One region of the Acetonema longum DSM 6540 genome, then DNA from elsewhere that is predicted to be linked to it. Evidence: riboswitches for the same ligand, from Rfam matches in the RefSeq annotation. Region 1 holds a riboswitch; the other holds the start of a gene.
The links. Region 1 has a riboswitch for cobalamin ahead of ALO_RS06515 (nicotinate-nucleotide--dimethylbenzimidazole phosphoribosyltransferase). Riboswitches for the same ligand answer to the same signal wherever they lie in the genome.
Positions count from the first base shown of each region.

Region 2: it holds a riboswitch for cobalamin, as region 1 does, so the genes downstream of both, ALO_RS19475 (LysR family transcriptional regulator) here and ALO_RS06515 (nicotinate-nucleotide--dimethylbenzimidazole phosphoribosyltransferase) in region 1, are expected to answer to the same signal.

Region 1 is NZ_AFGF01000050.1:123,032-128,879, forward strand. Features, by position in the region: gene ALO_RS06505 (response regulator transcription factor) at 1-1,514, opposite strand, end outside; gene ALO_RS06510 (sensor histidine kinase) at 1,536-2,756, opposite strand; gene ALO_RS06515 (nicotinate-nucleotide--dimethylbenzimidazole phosphoribosyltransferase) at 2,905-3,936, opposite strand; cobalamin riboswitch at 4,038-4,233, opposite strand; gene ALO_RS06520 (guanylate kinase) at 4,332-4,901, opposite strand; partial or broken gene ALO_RS06525 (DUF2087 domain-containing protein) at 5,135-5,848, shown strand, end outside.
Region 2 is NZ_AFGF01000269.1:27,935-41,969, reverse strand. Features, by position in the region: gene ALO_RS19510 (permease) at 34-1,089, shown strand; gene ALO_RS19505 (TIGR03943 family putative permease subunit) at 1,082-1,888, shown strand; gene ALO_RS19500 (TonB-dependent receptor plug domain-containing protein) at 2,012-3,868, opposite strand; gene meaB (methylmalonyl Co-A mutase-associated GTPase MeaB) at 4,067-5,206, opposite strand; gene scpA (methylmalonyl-CoA mutase) at 5,206-7,392, opposite strand; gene ALO_RS19485 (methylmalonyl-CoA mutase family protein) at 7,376-9,553, opposite strand; gene ALO_RS19480 (hypothetical protein) at 9,565-9,906, opposite strand; cobalamin riboswitch at 10,166-10,347, opposite strand; cobalamin riboswitch at 10,487-10,667, opposite strand; gene ALO_RS19475 (LysR family transcriptional regulator) at 10,771-11,649, opposite strand; cobalamin riboswitch at 11,770-11,952, opposite strand; gene ALO_RS19470 (hypothetical protein) at 12,150-12,359, shown strand; gene ALO_RS19465 (cobaltochelatase subunit CobN) at 12,381-12,884, opposite strand; partial or broken gene ALO_RS23870 (hypothetical protein) at 12,914-13,018, opposite strand; gene ALO_RS22235 (hypothetical protein) at 13,030-13,461, opposite strand.

The DNA.
Region 1 (5,848 bases):
GCGGCAATGCGCACAATGGTGTGTTCGGCATTTTGCAGCATCCGTTTGGCCTTATCCACCCGCATCCGCGTCAGGAAGTCCACAAAATTGCAGCCTTTTTCCTGCTTAAACAGCCGGCTGAAATAAAAAGGGCTCAAATGAACAAGCTTGGCTACTTCCTCCAGGGAAACATTGCGCTGGCAGTTTTGCCGGATATATTCAGAGGCCCTGTTGACCAGGCGCACATTCATGCTGTTGCGGTTCTCCAGCATATTGTCCAGGAACCGGTCGAGAGAGTCCAACATCCAGTAATGCATTTGCTCTCCGCTGGAACAGCGGGTCAGCTGGTTGATGCGGTCCACATTCAGGAGAGTGAGTTGTTCCAGATTGGCGCCTCCTTCTACCGCCGACCGGGACAAAACGATCAGCAGCTCCAGCATGCAGGCCTTGACGGCTTCCATGCCGGCCTGGCTGGCCAACAGTTCCTTCAGCAGCTGCCGCAGGGCTTCCTTGGCCTGCTTGCGGTCGCCGCAGCGGACTTTGTCCATCATCACCCGTTCATAATGAAAGGGATAATAAAACGGTCCTGTCTCCGGATGCGGTACATCGTCCACATGAATGATCTGGTTGTCACCGAGAAAAAAACGCTGCCGCTGGGCATGAACAGCTTCCAGATAGGATTTGTGCATGTGCCGCAGATCCTGATACCAGCGGCCAATGCCAATGGTGATGCTGATGCCCTGGTTCCTGGATACGGCGTCACGGATCTGCGCCGCAACCGGCAGCACCGCTTCTTTGCCCAGGTCCGGCGAAGCCGGCATCATGCTGCTCAACAGTACGATGACACTGTCGCTGCCAAAGGGTGTCACCAGGGCGCTGCCGCCGGTGACGGCCACAATCTGCCGGAACACATTCTGTTTGATCAGCTGCTTTCGTAATTCGGATTCCCGGTGGCTAACCTGGTAGAAGTTGTCAATATCCACAGCCATGACCACACCGGCATCGGCCTTGAGCCCCAAAAACGCCGCCCGCTCTTTAAGATGGGGCAAATCCTGAATTTCCCGGAAAACCAGATCATAGACAAAAGACATCTGAATCACCGGCAGCGCTTCTTGCAAACTATGGCGCAGACGGGCTTCCTCCTGCCGTTTCTGCCGGATCTCTTGCACTTTGGCCGCTGTGGCCTGCAAAGTGCGTACCAGATCAGCAGGTTTGAGCGGTTTCAAGAGATAATCCATCGCGCCGAAAGCCAAGGCCTGTTTGGCATAGCTGAATTCGTCAAAGGCGGTCAGCATGATAATCATCGTATCCGGCAGGATGGCCCGGATGTTTTTGGCGGCTTCCAGGCCATTGATTTCCGGCATGCGGACATCCATCAGAATGATATCCGGCGCCTGCTCCGATGCGATCTGCACGGCATCGGCCCCATCGCCGGTTTCACCGACAATCTGAATATCAGGACAGTGTTTTCCCACAATAAAGCGCAGCGCCTGCCGTTCCAGCTGCTCATCTTCAGCGATCATCAAGCTGTACATTCTGTTTCTCTCCTCTGATTTTTAGGAAGGGTAGGGAAGCTGAATATAGATTCGTGTCCCCTCACCGACTTTACTTTCCATGTTAAGGCCGTACTTGCTGCCAAAAAAGTGCTGAATGCGTTTATGGACATTGATAATGCCCAGACCGGTGGTCTGTCCTTTGGTAACCGGCCGTTTTTCGGCCCGGAAGATAGAATAGATGCGTTCCGGCGGCACACCTACGCCGGTGTCGACTACCGCCAGGACCACCCGGTCTCCGTCCAGCCTTCCGGTAATTTGCACCATGCCGCCATCCCGCTTAGGCTCCAGGCCGTGCAAAATAGAATTTTCTACCAACGGCTGCAGCGTCAGGGCCGGAATCAGCGTTTCCATCAGAGACGGGGTAATATCAATATCGGTTTTGATCCGGTCGCCGAACCGCACGCTTTGAATGGTGAAATAATCCCGCACCGATTTCACTTCTTCCTCCACGGTGCGCAATTGATCCATATCCCGCAGGTTGTTGCGCAGCATGTCGGCCAGGGCGTAAACTACTTCCTGGGTCCGCGGCGCTTCTTCAAGCAGCGCCAGCCTGGCGATGGTATTTAAAGTGTTAAACAAAAAATGCGGGTTCACCTGGGACTGCAACGCTTTTAATTCCGCGGCCCGCAGTAAATTCTCCAGGTCGGCTTTAGCCTTGATTTCAGTCACTAACTGTTGCTGCCTGATATTGGCTATGCCCATTTCCACCACATAGTTAGCCAGGAGGTGAATCAGGTCGGCTGAAGCTTTAAGCCGGTTTTCCGGCAAAACCTCAGCCAAATCCAAATATTCTGACAAAATGGCCGGTTCCAATCCCAGCGGTACCAGGCGCCGGAGCATTTCGGCCCTGGGCTCGTACCCCTCCTGGGGCAGGATCACCTGGCCGGCGAGAACGGCTCCCACATATTCGTTCTGAACAATGATCGGCGCCGCCAGGTCGGTCAGGGCGCCGCTGTGGCAATGATAGACATAGGGACGCTGCTGTTTCGCTGCTTTCCGCCCGCCCCGGTCGTCGCAATCCATGCAGCGGGCCAATCCTTCGGGATAGGACCGGATATAGTTGCATAACCTGGTAAAATTACTGGGCGTGGTTACCGGTGACCCGTTCACATCCACAATTACTGCCGCCAGGCCTGTGGCGTCCGCAAACCTATCTTGAATTTCCTGCAGCACCTGCATGTTGACGATATCGCTCAAGGCAAATCCTTGGAGATTGTGCACCCTACTTCCCCCTTGCACAATAATGCAGCATCAGAAATAAAATGAAAAAATTTTCTGTTTATTCATAGGGAAGTATTTGCTAAACCTACAGTTATTTCCTGCTAATGGCAAAAAATCACCATTCCGCCGCAATTATTTTCTATGCTGGTTAAACGGCTGCTGTCGCTGGCGGGACCGCAGCCGATAATTCAAAATCATCCAGCCGGGCGGTATGGAAAATAGCATAGACCATATTTTTCAGGATGGACACCATCAGGACGGCGCCGGTTCCTTCGCCCAGCGCCATATCGGCGCGAATTGGCACGTCCTCGGCCCGGATATTACCCAACAGCAGCGCATAGGCCATACCCGGCTCTTTGGACAAATGGGAAGGAATGGCGAATTTCTCTGTTTCCCGCTGCATCCTGGCAGCGCAGACATAGGCTACGGCCGTGATAAAGCCGTCGATCACAAACGGGGTTTTAACCCGGGCGCATTCGACCATGGCAGCGCAAATGGCGACAATGTCAAAGCCGCCGACGCAACGCAAAATATCTTCTACTGTTTTCATGGTCTCCCGGTGCCGCTCCACCCCTTTGGCCACGACCAGGCGTTTACGTTTCAGGGTCTCTTCATTTCCCGGACTTGCGCCATAACCCACGACAAATTCAGGCAGGATACCGCTTAAGGCATGAAGGACCGCCGCGGAAGTAGTGGTATTACCGATGCCCATTTCCCCGAATGACAGCAGGTTATAGCCCTGCTCCACCGAGCTGCGAACCATTTCCCGGCCTGTTTCCCAGGCTTGCCGGAATTCCCCCGGGCTCATCGCTTCCTGTTGCATAAAATTCTTTGTACCTAAGGCCACTTTGCGATTGATGCCGGCCGCCTCCTGATGCTTGGTGCCGACGTCCACCACCGTATAGGGAATGCCGCTGCCGCTGCAGAAACAGCTGATAGTGGCCCTTCCGTCAACCATATTTTGCGCCTGCAGATAGGTAATTTCCGCCGGATAGTTGACCACTCCCTCGGTTACCACCCCATTGTCGGCGGCAAAAATCAAATGATGGGGTCTTACTTCCCGCTCCAGACCGCCCCATGCCAGCAGTACCTTTCGGAGGTATTTCTCCAGCAGGCCCAGGCTGCCCGGCGGCTTGGCCGCACCGTTAATCAATTGGTCAACCGCTTGTTCGTAGTCCATATCCATCCCCCTTTTTGGTATTGCTCGCAAAAAAACCCAGCCAAAAAGGCTAGGTTTTTCTTTGATTTCCCATCCTTCTGGCATCGCCCTGACGCGGGGACAAATGACAGCCAAAACAGGCAGGTCTCCTGGCTACGGTTCTGCGAAACCTTTGCGCCTCCCGGCGACCAGCCGGCATGGGCAAAGGCTCCTCCCCGATTACAGTGGCGCGACCGCGGCGTTCCAGGACACTTTAGCATCCTGCCGCCTTCCCTATTCTCCTCTCTGGCGAGAGGCACCTGTTTGGTGGCACTGATTCAATTACAGTTAGGGTTCTGCAGGGAATGGCATTATCCTGCGGCAAAAGAAAACACAACAAAATTCTGATAGGATCGGTAAAAAAAGTAACACCCTTTCTAAACAGTTTCCGTGGCGCTTGCCGGTTCAGCCCACAGCAATCCCATAATAGCCTGCATCTGACGTACCGACGCATCCATGGCCCCGGTGTTCTTTACCACATAATCGGCGGTTTGCCAGTTGTCAAACTCACCCTTGCCGGCAGCCTGCTCCACCTGGCGTTGAATATCCTCCAGTTTCGCATTTTGCGTCACTAAGCGCTGAATCACCGTGTTTTTGTCAACCAGAACAAAAATAGATTCCACCCGTCCTCCCAAAAGTTTCTTCAACTGTTCCAGGCCGACTAAGTCAATATCCACAATCGAAACCGGATGCTGGTTTACCTTTCGTAATACCTCATCCTTGCTCAACCCATAAAAGTTATTATCCCGGGTCACTTTTTCAATCAACTGCAGCTGTCCAAACTCTTCTTTTGAGACGAAATAGTAATCAGCCCCATGTACTTCATGTTGTTTTTTAGGCCTGGTGGTATGACTAACCATGACAGGAACACCCTGCTTTGACAGTTCCTTTACCAGAGAGGTTTTCCCGGAAGCAGGCGGCCCGATAATAGCGTATACCTTGTTCATTCTATCTTCCCCCTTCTTCGACTTATTTCCTGGAAATAGCCATACCTAAGTCAAGCTTATGCCTTTATTGTCATTATTCTCTAAATAAATTTTCATTCCTACCTGTCCGGCTATTTTTGTAAAATTATAAAGTCCGGCACAACAATCAATGGAAAAATAATACTCTTGATTTATTATAGACAGAATCATATAATGTCTATGTATTTATCAAACAAATGTAAGAGGTGTTTGAAATGAATGATGTATCCGATCTGTTTTGGCAGTCATCGCTGCAGGATATCAAAGCCGGTTACACCTATCAGTCCCATAGCGATGAGTTCATTTGTCTCATCTGCGGCCAAAAATTTCCCGATGGAGTCATATACTCCCACGAGTGCCAGTTATATGAAGCCAAAAAATATATAAAAATGCATATTGCCCAGTGTCATGGCTCGGTCTTTCATGTTCTCACCAGCCTGGACAAACAGTTAACCGGGTTGACGGAACACCAAAAAAGCCTGTTGGAGCTTTTTTACGCCGGCTATAGCGACGCTGAGGTGGCCAAAGCCGTAAATGCAGGCAGTACCTCCACCATCCGCAATCATCGCTTCAGTTTGCGGGAAAAACAAAAACAGGCCAAAATCTTTTTGGCGATTATGGAATTGCTGGGAGAACGGATGCCGAAAAAAGATGCCTTCATCGAAATCCCGCGCAGTTCGAAACAGGTCGACGAGCGGTTTGCTATTACCGGGCAGGAGTCTGACCACATTCTGGCGGCATACTTTAAGCAGGGACCCGATGGCCCCCTCGATAGATTCCCGCTGAAAGAGAAAAAGCGGGCAGCCATTCTGCGGCATCTCATAAACTATTTCGAGACCGGCAAAAACTATAGTGAAAAAGAAGTGAACGAGATCTTAAAACCCATCTACCACGATTACATTCTCCTGCGCCGGAATTTAATCGAATAC
Region 2 (14,035 bases), on a different contig from region 1:
AGTAATGGTATGAATATCCAAATGGAGGTTGTCATGGAGACAGGCGCAAAATCCAACCTGGGAAAGCTTTCAATTCTATCCATTCTGCTCATCATGAGTGTGTTGCATCCTGATATTTGGTTTCTTGAAGCACTGCCCGGAAATCAAACAGATTTTTTGCAGGAATTGACTTCTATCTTTCTCAGTATTATCATCGAAGCCTTTCCCTTAGTATTGCTGGGAGTGATTATTTCCTCGTTTATTCACGTCTTTATTTCCGATACAACAATTCATCGTCTGTTGCCGAGAAACAGCATGATTGGCATCGTCTGCGGCAGCTTGCTGGGAATCTTCTTCCCCTTATGTGAGTGCGGCATTATCCCTATCGTACGCCGGCTCATTCAAAAGGGGGTCCCTGCGTATATCGCCGTCCCCTTCATGTTATCGGCTCCGGTTATTAACCCCTTAGTCGGCTTTTCCACATACCTTGCTTTTAACTCGTCTCCCTCTATGCTGGTTTATCGGTTTGCCGGCGTTTTTATCTGCGCCAATCTTATCGGAATTCTGTTATATAGCAGCAACGTAAACTCTAAGATACTCAATCCCTACACGGCAGACCCTGGCTGCGGCTGTCACCAGGGGTGCGGCTGCGGACACGAGCATCATCATCCGGGACTTCTGATGCGATTGCGCGAGATGCTGTACCACACTTGCGACGAGTTCTTTGATATGGGACGCTTCCTGCTAATCGGCTCATTTCTCGCCGCAGTCATTCAGATAACCGTACCACGGACTCTGCTGTTAAGCGTAGGCCAGGAGCCTGTTGTTTCCATCTGGGGCATGATGGGTTTTGCTTTCATTCTTTCCGTCTGCTCACAGGCAGACGCGTTTATTGCTGCGCCGTTCGCCGCCTCTTTTACCCCGGGCGCAATTGCCTCGTTCCTGATCTATGGGCCTATGCTGGATATTAAAAATGTAATTATGATGCTCAATGCATTTAGAGTATCATACGTAATGAAGCTTGTTCTCCTGATTACGATCAGCGTATTTCTGCTGTCACTGCTGATCAATTGTCTTCCTTATTTCAGGGAGGTGTTCGGGTTTGTATAGATTTTCACAGGCAGTCGAGAATCTACTGCAGCTCTTGATTCTTATTTGTTTTACTCTTTTATTTTACCGGGTGATAACCCAGGGCAATCTGCTGCAATTAATACACCCGCAATTCACTCTTAATGCCCAAGTTGGCTTGACCATCCTTTTCCTGCTGGTTATCGTGCAAACCATACGGCTAGTGAGTGATATGCTGTCAGTCAATCCGACAAAACGAGATCATACGTTCTCCAGCTATTTTTATTATGTTTTCATCGGGACCATTGCCATCTGTTTTCTCATCCCTGCCAAATCACTGGGCTCCATAACCGCTGACAACAGGAGCATGAAGTATCTTTCCAACAATCCCGGTATCGCCGCATCCTCCATGTCTGAAAACAACACACCCGCCATTCCGTTCGACGCAATGCAGCAGATTCAACCAGTTAATCCAAAACAAACTCCGGTTATTTATATTGACGATACAAACCATATCCGCTGGATTACCATCATGTACGAAGCTACTGCGAATTTTATCAACCGGGAAGTCAATTTAAAAGGCTTTGTCTATAGGCCAGCGGGTCTCAAGGATAATCAGTGCATGGTGGTACGATTTGAAATTGCCTGCTGTGCCGCTGATGCAATGCCCAGTGGCTTAATCATAGAATGGCCTGACAGCTCTCTGTATAAAAACGACACATGGGTAGAAGTACACGGAAAAATTCAGCAGGGAGACTATAACGGAGTTGTCATTCCCTTGCTGAAAGCAACTGCGGTTTCCCGCATAGAACCTCTGCCTAATCCTTATGTATATAATTGAGTCGTAAAAATCATATTGACATGCCTGCACACTAATAACAAGAACAAGAGCCGTTAAAGCGCCGGTTCGCGTTTTAACGGCTCTGCGGCCTGGGCTCCCGCTGCTCTTTCCTCTATTTTTCTTTTAGAAATTCATCTTATATCCCATCATGTAATTACAGGGCGTGAAATAATAGTCTGCAGATGTTGCTCGATAGGTAATATCATCCCTATCCAGCAGGTTGTTGATGGTCAAAAACAGGCTGCTGTTCTGCGTCATGGCATAATTCACGTTCAAGTTAGTAAGCAGATACGGTTTGGTGTCGACGTTGTTCAGTACCCGTTCCGCCATGTAAGACGCATTCAGGGCGGCACTCCATTTATCCTGCTGATAGGTCACGCCGCCATTAAGCTGCCACCGGGAATAATCGCGCTGCCAGCCCGAGGAGCCGCCTTCATCTATGGTTTCAGTTTTGGGATTACCATAGCTGACAGCATAATGAAAGCCGAACGGGCTGGCAGCGGTTTTAATCTTGCATTCCAATTCAATGCCGCTATTTTTTAAATTCTCATTCTCATAGATAAAGTCTGGGGCAACATATTTAGCGGTTATGTTGTCATCAATATCATAATGAAATAAGGCAACCCGCCACTTATGACCACCGATATCCTTTTTCCAGCCCGCCTCGTAATGGGCACCAACTTGCGCCTTCAAATCTGCGCCGGGAGCCGTATTATAGATTTGATGCAACTCCGGCATTTTAAAGGACTGTCCCGCACTGATGTACAAATTCTCATTCTCTTGCAACTTGTGGATCATCTGTGCTTGGCCGCTGAAGTTCGTTTCGTCATAATCGTTGGGCGCACCGGTTGTCCAGGACTCACGGGCACTCAGTATCAGCGTGTCCCGTTTGCTGATAGGCTTTTCATACTGCCCATAGGCAGAAAAATCGTTTCTGGAATGCTTAACGCTATCGCTAGTGCTGATTTTAGCATTCTTCGTAAACTCTTCACGCTGAAACGATCCGCCGAACAACAGCCTGGTATCCTTTATCTCCCAATCTTTCTGCATGTCCAATCCGTAATTGCGGTTCTTTTCTTCGTCAATTTCATAGGTTCCTTTAGAAAAGGTCAACGCATCCTTCTCCCGCGTCCTGTCAACATAATAAAATGTGGATTGAAGATGATTATCGCGATAAGTCAATTGAATATTGTTTCTGTTGATATTCTGCTCAGTGTCTGCTTTGCTGGTAATATAATGATAATTCGACTCCACATGATTGAGTGAAAGGCTCCAGTTATCATTGAACGCATAGTTCAAGCTCAAATTATTATTGTCCGGACCTTTCCATTTTTTCCCGTCGCTGGCGACGTTTTCCCGGGTGCCCCAGTCGGAGTATTGATAGCTGAGGCCCAGCCTGTCGGCCTGCAGGCCGACAGTATACTCTTGCTGTCCGTAATTGCCCCAGCCGGTCTTAAAGTAATTCTCCCGCTGCTTCTTGGTAATGATATTGATGACGCCGCCGGTGGCCTCGCTGCCGTACAGTACGGAGCCGCCGCCGCGGACGATCTCGACCCGTTCTATATTTTCCACCGGAATGTCGTTCAAATCATAGGTGCCGCGGATATTCAGCGGCATGCCGTTGATCAGGACCAGCGTACCGCCGGAGTTTCCCCGCATGACGATCTTACTGGTCATATTGCCCATGGAAGAGCCTCCCGTACCGTACTGATGCAGTGCAATGCCGGTGGAAAAACTCAGGGCGTTATACAAATTACTGGCGCCGGTATTCAAAAGATCCTGCTGCGTCAGAATCTCGGTAGAGGCCGCGACGTCAACTTCGCGCTTTTCATAGCGCTGGGCGGTAACAATGACCTGGTCCAATTCAAAGTCCTGCGCCTCGCCTTCGGCCGCCAATCCGGCAGCCTGTCCGCCTAAAAGCATGCCGGCAGCCGCTGTAGCAGCTAGAATTTTCCGTGTCAAAACCGATTCTTTTCTCATGGATAGTCCTCCCATTCAATTATTAAATCAAGAAGATTAAACAAATATATACATCTTGCCCCCACCAAAAACGTCATTTTTCCTGCAATTAGAGAATCATACAAATTCCGGGGTAGCAAGTCTGTGGGATTTTTATGCACAGCAGGGCTGTTAAAGCGCTGGTTCGCGCTTTAACAGCCCTGCTTCATGGCCCTTTATCTACGCTTTGCTGCTGTTTGCCCCTTCATAGGCAGACAGCAGTTCCTGGACAGCCCGGGTGGTGACCAGCGTGCCGCTGGCCACTTCCTGCTCGATACGGGGCAGGCAGGCTGTCACGGCGGGATGGTCGAAAAAGCTCCGGTACAGGTGTTCTTCCACCATGGATCGCATCCAGGCCAATACCTGGTTTTGGCGCCGGGTGGCAAAAGCGCCGGATGCCCTGACCTGAGCAAAGAAGGACTCCACCGTGGCCCAGAGGGCGTCAATACCATCGCCGGTCATGGCCGAGCAGGTCACTGACTGGGTACGCCAGCCTTCGGTGGCCGGACGGATATAATGCAGAATGCGCTCGTAATCGGCCCTGGCAGCCAGGGCCCGGAGCCGGTTATCCCCGTCGGCCTTATTGACCGCGATGAGATCAGCCAGCTCCATAACGCCTTTTTTCATGCCTTGCAGCTCATCGCCGGCGCCGGTCAGGACGACGAGCAAAAAGAAGTCCACCATAGACCGCACAGTTACTTCGCTTTGGCCGACACCGACGGTCTCTACCAGAATGATATCATAACCGGCTGCTTCACACAGCAGCATGGTTTCCCGGCTTTTGCGGGCCACGCCGCCCAGGGTGCCGCCGGAGGGTGAGGGACGAATGAAGGCGTTGGGTTGGCGGGTAAGCTGTTCCATCCTGGTTTTGTCGCCAAGGATGCTGCCGCGGGTGACCGTGCTGCTGGGGTCTACTGCCAGCACGGCGACTTTATGTCCCCGTTCGCACAGCCGGCAGCCAAGCGATTCGATAAAGGTGCTTTTCCCCGCTCCGGGAACGCCTGTGATGCCAACCCGCATAGCGCCGCCGGTATGAGGCAGCAGTTCCTGCAGTAGGGCCTGCGCCATGACGGCATGTTTGGGATGGTTGCTTTCCACTAGGGTGATAGCCCGGGCCAAAATCCCCCGGTCTCCCTGCATGATCCCCTGATAGTAGTCCGCTACTTCCAGTTGGCGCGGCCGGGCGGCCGGAGCCGCCATTTTTCCGGCGACTCCGGGCATGCCGTCGTGGGTGGTGGCCACCCCCTCCATTACGCGGCTGGCAAAACCGTCATCGCTGCCGCAGGCCCACTCCGGCAGTCTCTCTCCCCGCCGCTCCATCAGCCTGCCACCTGGCCCCGGCGTAATAATACTTCCAGAATCCGCTGCGCCGCCACCGGAATTACCGTTCCCGGCCCAAAGATGGCCGCTGCGCCATGGGCCCGCAAAAAGTCATAGTCCTGAGCAGGAATGACGCCGCCGGCGACCACGAGAATATCGCTCCGGCCCCGCTTGGCCAGTTCCTCTACCAGCTGCGGCAGCAGCGTCTTATGTCCGGCTGCCAGCGAACTCATCCCGACCACGTGCACGTCATTGTCCACGGCCTGTTGGGCGGTTTCCTCCGGCGTTTGGAACAACGGCCCGATATCCACGTCGAAGCCCATGTCGGCAAAGGCGGTGGATACGACCTTTGCTCCCCGGTCATGTCCGTCCTGACCCATTTTAGCCATAAGGATACGAGGCCGGCGGCCTTCCAGTTTTTCAAATTCATCGGCCATTTTCCGCACGGTTCCGATTTCCTGCTCATCGTTAAACTCGCTGCTGTAGACGCCGGAAATGGAACGGATGACAGCTTTGTGCCGGCCGGCCACTTTTTCCACGGCATAGGATATTTCACCCAGGCTGGCTCTGAGTCTGGCAGCTTTTACCGCCAGGTCCAGCACGTTGCCTGCGCCGCTTTCCATAGCCTTGGTAATGGCTTCTAAGGACGATTGCACCTCGTCCTCGTTGCGGTTGGCTTTTAATTGCTCCAGGCGGCGGAGCTGCGCCTGCCGCACAGCCGTGTTGTCGACCTCCAGGATTTCCAAAGGATCTTCTTTGACGAGGCGGAAACGGTTGACGCCGACGATGGTCTCTTTTGCCGAGTCGATTTGAGCCTGACGCCGGGCGGCGGCTTCCTCGATTCTCATCTTGGGCAGGCCGGTATCAATGGCCTTGGCCATGCCTCCCAGCTGTTCCACCTCCTGGATGTGCTGCCAGGCTTTGCGGGCCAATTCCCGGGTCAGGGCTTCCACATAGTATGAGCCGCCCCATGGATCAATAACCTTGCAAATATAGGTCTCATCCTGTAGATATAACTGAGTGTTGCGGGCAATCCGGGCGGAAAAGTCCGTTGGCAGGGCGATGGCTTCATCCAGGGCGTTAGTATGAAGCGACTGGGTATGCCCCAATGAGGCTGCCAGGGCTTCGATGCAGGTGCGAACCACATTGTTGAACGGATCCTGCTCGGTCAGACTCCAGCCTGAAGTCTGGGAATGAGTCCGCAATGCCATGGATTTAGGATTCTTCGGGTTGAACTGTTTGATCAGTTTGGCCCACAGCAGGCGCCCGGCCCGCATTTTTGCCACTTCCATGAAGTAGTTCTTGCCGATGGCCCAGAAAAAAGCAAAGCGAGGAGCAAAAGCGTCGATGTCCAGGCCGGCCTTCAAGCCGGTCTTGACGTATTCCAGACCGTCGGCCAGGGTATAACCCAGCTCGATATCGGCCGTGGCGCCCGCTTCCTGCATATGATAGCCGGAAATACTGATGCTGTTGAATTTGGGCATGTTTTTAGAGGTATAGGCGAAAATATCGCCGATGATCCGCATGGACGGTTCCGGGGGATAAATATAGGTGTTGCGAACCATGAATTCCTTTAAAATATCGTTCTGGATCGTGCCAGTCAGAACTTCGGCCGGTACGCCCTGTTCTTCGGCCGCTACGATGTAGAAGGCCATGATCGGCAGCACTGCGCCGTTCATCGTCATGGATACCGACATTTTGTCCAGAGGAATTCCGTCAAACAGAATCTTCATATCCAAAATCGAGTCGACAGCCACGCCGGCCTTGCCCACGTCGCCTACCACCCGGGGATGGTCGGAGTCATAGCCCCGGTGGGTCGCCAGGTCAAAGGCAATGGACAATCCCTTCTGGCCCATGGCCAGGTTTCGTTTGTAAAAGGCGTTGCTTTCCTCGGCGGTGGAAAAGCCGGCATATTGGCGGACTGTCCAGGGCTGGGTCACGTACATATTGGGATAAGGTCCGCGTAAAAACGGCGGAATTCCCGCCAGAAAGGCGAGATGTTCCACCTCGGCCATGTCGGCCTCACTGTACAGAGGCTGAATATCTATCTGCTCCATGGTGCGGTGGACGAGATCTTCCATCGGTTCCCCCGTTTCCCGCTCCAGGTTGCGCCGCCAATCCTTATAGCCGGCGCTGCCGTGAGAGGCCTGAAAGGCCAAGGTCGTGAAATCAGGCTTGAGAATCATCATGCATCCCCTTTCTGCGCTGCAGCCTGGATAAACTTTCATAGCAGTCGGCCCGGACATGAATGAACTCATCCACGCCGGCTTCCCGGTATACGGCCTGCAGGTCTTCCGGCGGCAGGCCGGCCAGAACCAGCCACACTCCCGGCATCTTTTCCTTGATCAGCCGGGCCAGCGGCGGCACGATTTCGGGATAGGTGGCATCAGTAGAGCAGATCACCACCGCATCGGCGCCGGAAGCCGCGGCTGTATCGGCAGCCTCGTCCACAGATGCAAAGCCGTTGTTGGACAGTACTTCAAATGCACCAACCTCAAAAAAGCCCCGGCTGAAATCGGCTCTGGGCTTGTGCTGGGGGATCGGCCCTATATCGGCCGAAAAAATGCGCACATTGCCGCCGGTTTCCGCTTTGAACTTTTCGGTGTTCCGCCGCAGGGCCTCATAGGGTTCGGACAACCGGCTCGGCTGAAGAGGAGTGATGCTTAAGGGCTCTGTTTCTTCCCGGCGCAGGGCAAGGAAAATTTCACCCACGGAACCGCCGGCAATGGCCGCGTCGATGGCAGCCTCCACCAGCTCCGCCCCCGTGCGCTGGCGACTGGCTGCCAGGCTGGTCAGCAGCCGCTGCTGCTCCTGCGTCGCCCTGTTTTGGCGGTAAGCCGTCAGTTGTTCTGCCCGCCGGGCCTGTATCGCCTGGCAGTCAATTTCTGACGCCGCCAGGGGATGTTCCGCCAAGTTGGCATACATATTGGTTCCCACGATCACATCCCGCCGTTTGGCCAAATTGGCAAACCGGTTTTGCGCCGTTTTTGCGCTTTGGCTTTGCGGCAGGCCGGCCTGCAGGGCCAGAAACATTCCTCCCTTCATTTCCACTTGTTGAAAGATTTCCCAGGCCCGGCGGGCCAGGTCGGCGGTAAGCGTCTCCACATACCAGGACCCGCCGGCTGGATCCGCCGGCTGCATCAGGCCGCATTCCTGCTGCAGGATGATCTGCGTGTTGCGGGCAATCCGGCGGGAAAACTCATCCCCCGGCCGAACCGCCTCGTCGAAAGGACCGACGTGCAGGCTGTCCAGGCCGGCCACCACACCGGCGAAGGCTTCGGTTGTCGTCCGCAGCATATTGACATAGGGATCATAACCGGTTTTTGTAAAGCGGGATGTCCGACCGTGAATAACTGCAGCGCATTCTTCCCCCTTACCGCCGAAAGCCCGCGCCGCCTGACTCCACAGCAGTCTCGCGGCGCGGATTTTGGCCAGTTCCATGAACATATTGGCGCCCAGGGCAAAAGAAAACTGCATATGACGGGAAATCACCGGGAATTCCAGGCCGCGCTGCTGCAGCTCCCGCACGTATTCCACAGCGGTCGCCAGGGCGTAAGCCAGTTCCTGCACGGCATTGGCGCCGGCGTCATGATAGGGGCAACCGTCGGCCCGGATGGTTTTCAGATAAGGGGTACGGGTTTCCGCCCAGGCGGTCACAGCAGCCAATTCGTCATAAACGGACGGCAGGGATGCCGTCAATTGTCCCTGCAACGCCAAAGCGCCCAGGGGATCGGCTACAATCGAGCCGGAAAGCTCACCGGGATCCATTCCCCTGGACCGGGCCAGAGCCGCAAACAGGGCCACCACCGGCAGCGAGCGGGCGCCGGCGGGCACCATTACAGACCATTGCTGCAGGGAAATATCGTCCAGGGCTTTCGTCAGGTCCTGCAGGCAGGCCAGCGAAAAACCCCGGTCCCCTACCTGGCCGGCATCGGCAATGTCCGGATCAAGCCCCAAGCAGGTCGCGGTATCCAGGCGGATATGGAGGCTCTGTAGGCCGCGGCTGAGTTCGTTCTTTAATGTTTGGTTAAGTTCAGCGGCCAGCGGCTGGTCGCATTCCTGGGCAACCAGCCAGGATTTTGTCAGATAGCCGCCGGCATGGATTCCCCTGACAAAGGGCTCGCTGCCCGGCAAACTGAGGTGAACGCCCTCTGACTCCAAGTCGTTCTGCCGGTAAATTGGTTTCAAATCAATTTCCTCATAGGTTTTGGTGATCAGCCTGCTTTCAAAGGGAGCGCCTTTGAGAGCTTTCTCAGCCTCGCTTTGCCAGGACTCATATGTCGGCGCCGCGAACTCGGCGAATAGTTTTTCTTCGGCGGCCATCGGTTCTGCCTGTTCTTCTTTCATTCCTTTTCCCCCTATCCCTGACTGATGATTCGTATACTGCCGACTCCGAAGGCCTGCTTAATCTGCGGCAGAAAGTCGCGTTCCAGCAGAGAACGGTGCATGGCCCGGCGGGTAACCATCCATAGGATCCCTTCCCGCAGCTGCAGAGAAACCAGATTTTCGATATACCGGTCAAAATGTTCCTGTCCCAGTCCCTGCTGCAATGCTTTTAATCCCTGAACCAACTCCGGCTGATCCGAGGCTACTCTGGCGGACAGCGGTGTGAATGGTTCGACTTGGAGTGAATCGGAAGCCGGCATCATGATGGGTTCTTCCCGGTCTTCCGGAACATTCGTACTCCGGTTCATAAACATTCTCATGTTCCTCCTTGTGTACATTGTTTATTATATAGGGCTTGAACCGACTCCCCACCGGCCCGGTTAAAAGCCTGTGTCCCATGAGTGAGTCTCTGCCTCGGCCTTTCGGCAAACCCATGTATGGCAAGAAAAAAGTCTGCTTGGCAGAGCTTTTTTCTTAAAAAAAACTCCTGACTCAGTCAGGAGTTTATGATCTTACGCAACGGACACTTTGCCATCGGCTGCGCAGATCTCCTCCCCATCGCTCGTGGGTATAGCGGTGACCGTTAAACAGGCAGTTCTCCTGGCTCCGGTTCCTCGCTCCCCCAGTCTTCCCAGGACATTTTATCCCAGTGACATCGTTTGGGTTTGCTCCCCGTTACAGTGGCGGGACCGCGCCGGCATTGTACCGGACTTCCCTATTAAGCCCCATGGGGCACCTGTTCCGTTTCCGTTTATGTTGTTTTTATTAAATATAAATGCCCTCCCCGCAATGGCAGGGAGGGCTATGCTAACAACCGTCAAACAAGTTTCCCGTCGATGTTGCCATCCGGAAACTGTAGCACGTAAAATCCCCTCCCCATCACTCGTGGGTATAGCGGTGACTGTCAGACAGGCAGTTCTCCTGACTCCGGTTCCTCGCTCCCCCAGCCTTCCCAGGACATTCCATCCCAGTGACATCGTTTGGGTTTGCTCCCCGTTACAGTGGCGGGACCGCGCCGGCATTGCACCGGACTTCCCTATTAAGCCCTATGGGCACCTGTCTCAATAATATTTATTTTCAATGAAATCTATAAGTTCATACTAATTCGTATTCATACTACCATCATTTGCGGTGAAATGTCAAATACCTTCTCAAATCGGTCTTTCCATTCCGCCTATTTATAAATTGTTAAAAGCCTTTTCTATAAAGTTGATAAAAATACGCAAAGCATTTGTTATATATCTGTCTTTACGCCAGGCAAGCCCTGCCTCAATCACAAGCGGGCGGCAGAGGGGACGGCTGATAATATTTTGCTGTTTGTCTGAGACAGCATCAATGAGAAATGAAATACCGACACCCTGTTCGACCATGTTTATAATCGTTTGAACTTGCCGGGTGGAGAAAATGATATTTGGCGAGTATTGATTCTTTTTGCATTCTTCAATGATGAGTCGACGGTTATAGGTATCCTCTTTCAATAAAATAAAAGCCTCCTCCCGAAGCGCTGCAATAGGTACGGCTGATAACCCGCTCAAAGGATGCTCCCTTCTCATGCACACTTTGATTTCGCTGCAGGTAACAGGCATCACCTCGACACCGTCTAATGCATCCCCAAGCACCACGAAGCCAACATCCAGTTTTCCTTTCTCCAATAACCGCAAAACAGAGAGACTTCCTCGTTCTACAATGGTGAGCTCAAACTCCGGGTGTAACTTACGGAATTGGCCAAGGATATAAGAAAACACAAACACCCCGATCATGGGCGGAATGCCAATTTTTATCGTACCGGCCCGCTTGGTTCGGTAATCGGTTATTTCCCTGACCGAATCATCAACACGCAGCAAAATATCATCCACATGCTTCAGAAACATGGCGCCTGCCGATGTCAGGCTGATATTTCGATAACTTCGCTCAAACAAAAGCACCCCGAGTTCTTCTTCCAGGTTTTGCATGGCCACCGTCAGTGAAGGCTGTGAAACATTTAATTGTACCGCCGCTTTGGTAATACTGTTTAACCTGCCGATTGTCTGGAAATATTTTAATTGTCGTAATTCCACAGTATCCCTCTTTTATATTAATAACAATGAAAAAACTCCCGGTTTTCGGGAGTGAGAATACAAAATATGACGCTGCGAAAGTGCGTCCGTATAATCCCCTCCCCATCGCTCGTGGGTCAAGCAGTGATTGCTGAACAGGCAGTTCTCCTGGCTCCGGATCATTGCTTCTTCGCGCCTTCCCAAAGCGAAACGCTCCAGTGACATATTGCGAATTTACTCCCCGTTACAGTGGCGGGACCGCGCCGGCATCGCACCGGACTTCCCTATTAAGCCCTGTAGGGCACCTATTCCTATATTTATATTTTACTGTTATTTTAGTGTTATTCTAGCTTCCAGTATTTATTTCCTCTTTCGTCGTGGTATATTCCGGGGACAACTTTGCCATAGAGCAGGACTATCTCCGCATAAAATACCGGTATTTCACAAAGGAGCCAGTATTTTTATATAATCTAGCTGTAAACCGCATAGTAAAGCTTACCCATATCATAGGAGGTAGAAAAATGTTTATATCACTCAGTAGAAGTTGGGAGCGTTTTGTCCAGAAAAAGTTGCTGAAAATGAATCGGCAAGCCGTGCAACAAGCTAATCCAGCCATTGTATACGAAATTGCCGATGACCTGAATTGCGGCAAGCTTAAAAAGTTATTCGGTTATTATTGTGAAGGAAAATCCGTCCAATACCCGGTATGCTACCAACACCGCCTGCAATAAGGCGGTGTTTTAATTAGAGTATTAGTCCGTACCTTCCTCAATATCGCCTTCCATCTCCAAATAGGTCCGGCGCAATTGCTCCAGATCTTCTTTCGTGGCCTGCCAATATCCCCGCTGGTTGCATTCCAGCAGGTGTTCCAGTATGCTGAAGTATGCCCAGCGGTTGTTTTCCGCCAGCTTCTGGCGCAGTATTTCATCCGCCACATAGGTCTGGAAAAGGCCGCTGAAGATCCAGTTATCCACCCGGTTGGTGGTGGCCGCCAGCCCCAGGATGTTTTCAAACCGGTCCCGAATCTTTTGTGTCCCGTGATAGGGGTGAATCAGCATGGCCTGAATCCATTTGGGGTTTAAGAGGCGGGTTCGAACGCCGCGGGCAATGGAGCGGTCCACGGACTCGGTTTCGACCTTTTCCCCAGTAGTATCCGTGATATAGACGGCGGCTTGCTCTCCTTTGGCGGTTTCCACCGCTTTAGCCAGCCCGCCGAAGTATTCATAGTGGTTTTGAACATGTGGAAATAATGATATAACTCATTTACCGTTGGTGTTTTGTATCCTGCGCCAACCACAGCCTTGATGCGTAAATCTTCCTGAGCTTTATAAGTCAGGCCGAGACGCGGCGTGACTTCGGAACTAAACTGATCGCTCCAGTCGTACCGCATCGAGGGAATCACTAGCAGCTTGTTACCAGCCTTCCATGCATCCTGCAGATATACGGCGCGGTATTCCAACGAGGCTTCTCGGCTTTTTTGGTGTCATCATAGCCGTTCTCCCAGTAGTAGGTCACCGGCGTGCCTTCGCTGCCCGGCTTGCGGATACGCGTTCCCCAGGATTCATCCTTGCGCCATTCCCAACCGGCGGTTAGTCTCTGATTATCGCCGGCCTGCCAAGAACTTTTGCCTTCCACTACCGACAGAGTTCTCTCTACCACGTCAAATGAGTTTAGTTTCCATCCAGTAGAGGAAAGATAAGCTGAGTGGTAATCCTTGTAATATTCTGACCGATAGGCACGAATCTGCCAATCCTGCTGTTCATCTTTGCCGCTATATTCCACTGACCAGTCAGTGCGGGTATTGTCGTTCTGGGTGATTTGCGGTAACTGCATAGCGGCACCTCATAGAAAAAAATGGAATCCATAGCGGTTTCTTCCCATAGCTTGCTGTAGTCCACTTTCCACTGGTTGCCGTTTTCCGTTCTCCAGGCGGCGCTCAAGGCAATAGGGGTTTCCTCGCCATAATAGTTGTCGGTTATTAATTTACCGTTTTTGTCTAAAACTCTATGAGGTTGCGGTTCATGTCGGCCGGCGCTGATGCTCCAGTCGACACTGCCCGTCTCATCGGTCTCCTCCGCCATAGCCGTAAGCGGACTGAGCGTACAGCATGCGGTCAGCAAAGCGGCGGCCAGTCTTTTCTCCCGTTGCTTCCGGATTCCCATTTATAACATCCTCCATTCATCTCATCCCGCTGCATCAGATTCGCCCTGCGGGCAGTATCCCTTCCCAGTCGGCTGAATCTGCCGGCTTGTCCGGAGCCGCTTGCAATGATGTCCGTGCCAGGTATATATAAAACCCTTCTGAAAAAATCAGAAGGGTTTTTTGGCAGTCAGCTAATAAAAAATCCCGGCAAAAAAATAGCCGAGAAGGATAGCCTGTGCTGAAATCCCCTCCCCATCGCTCGTGG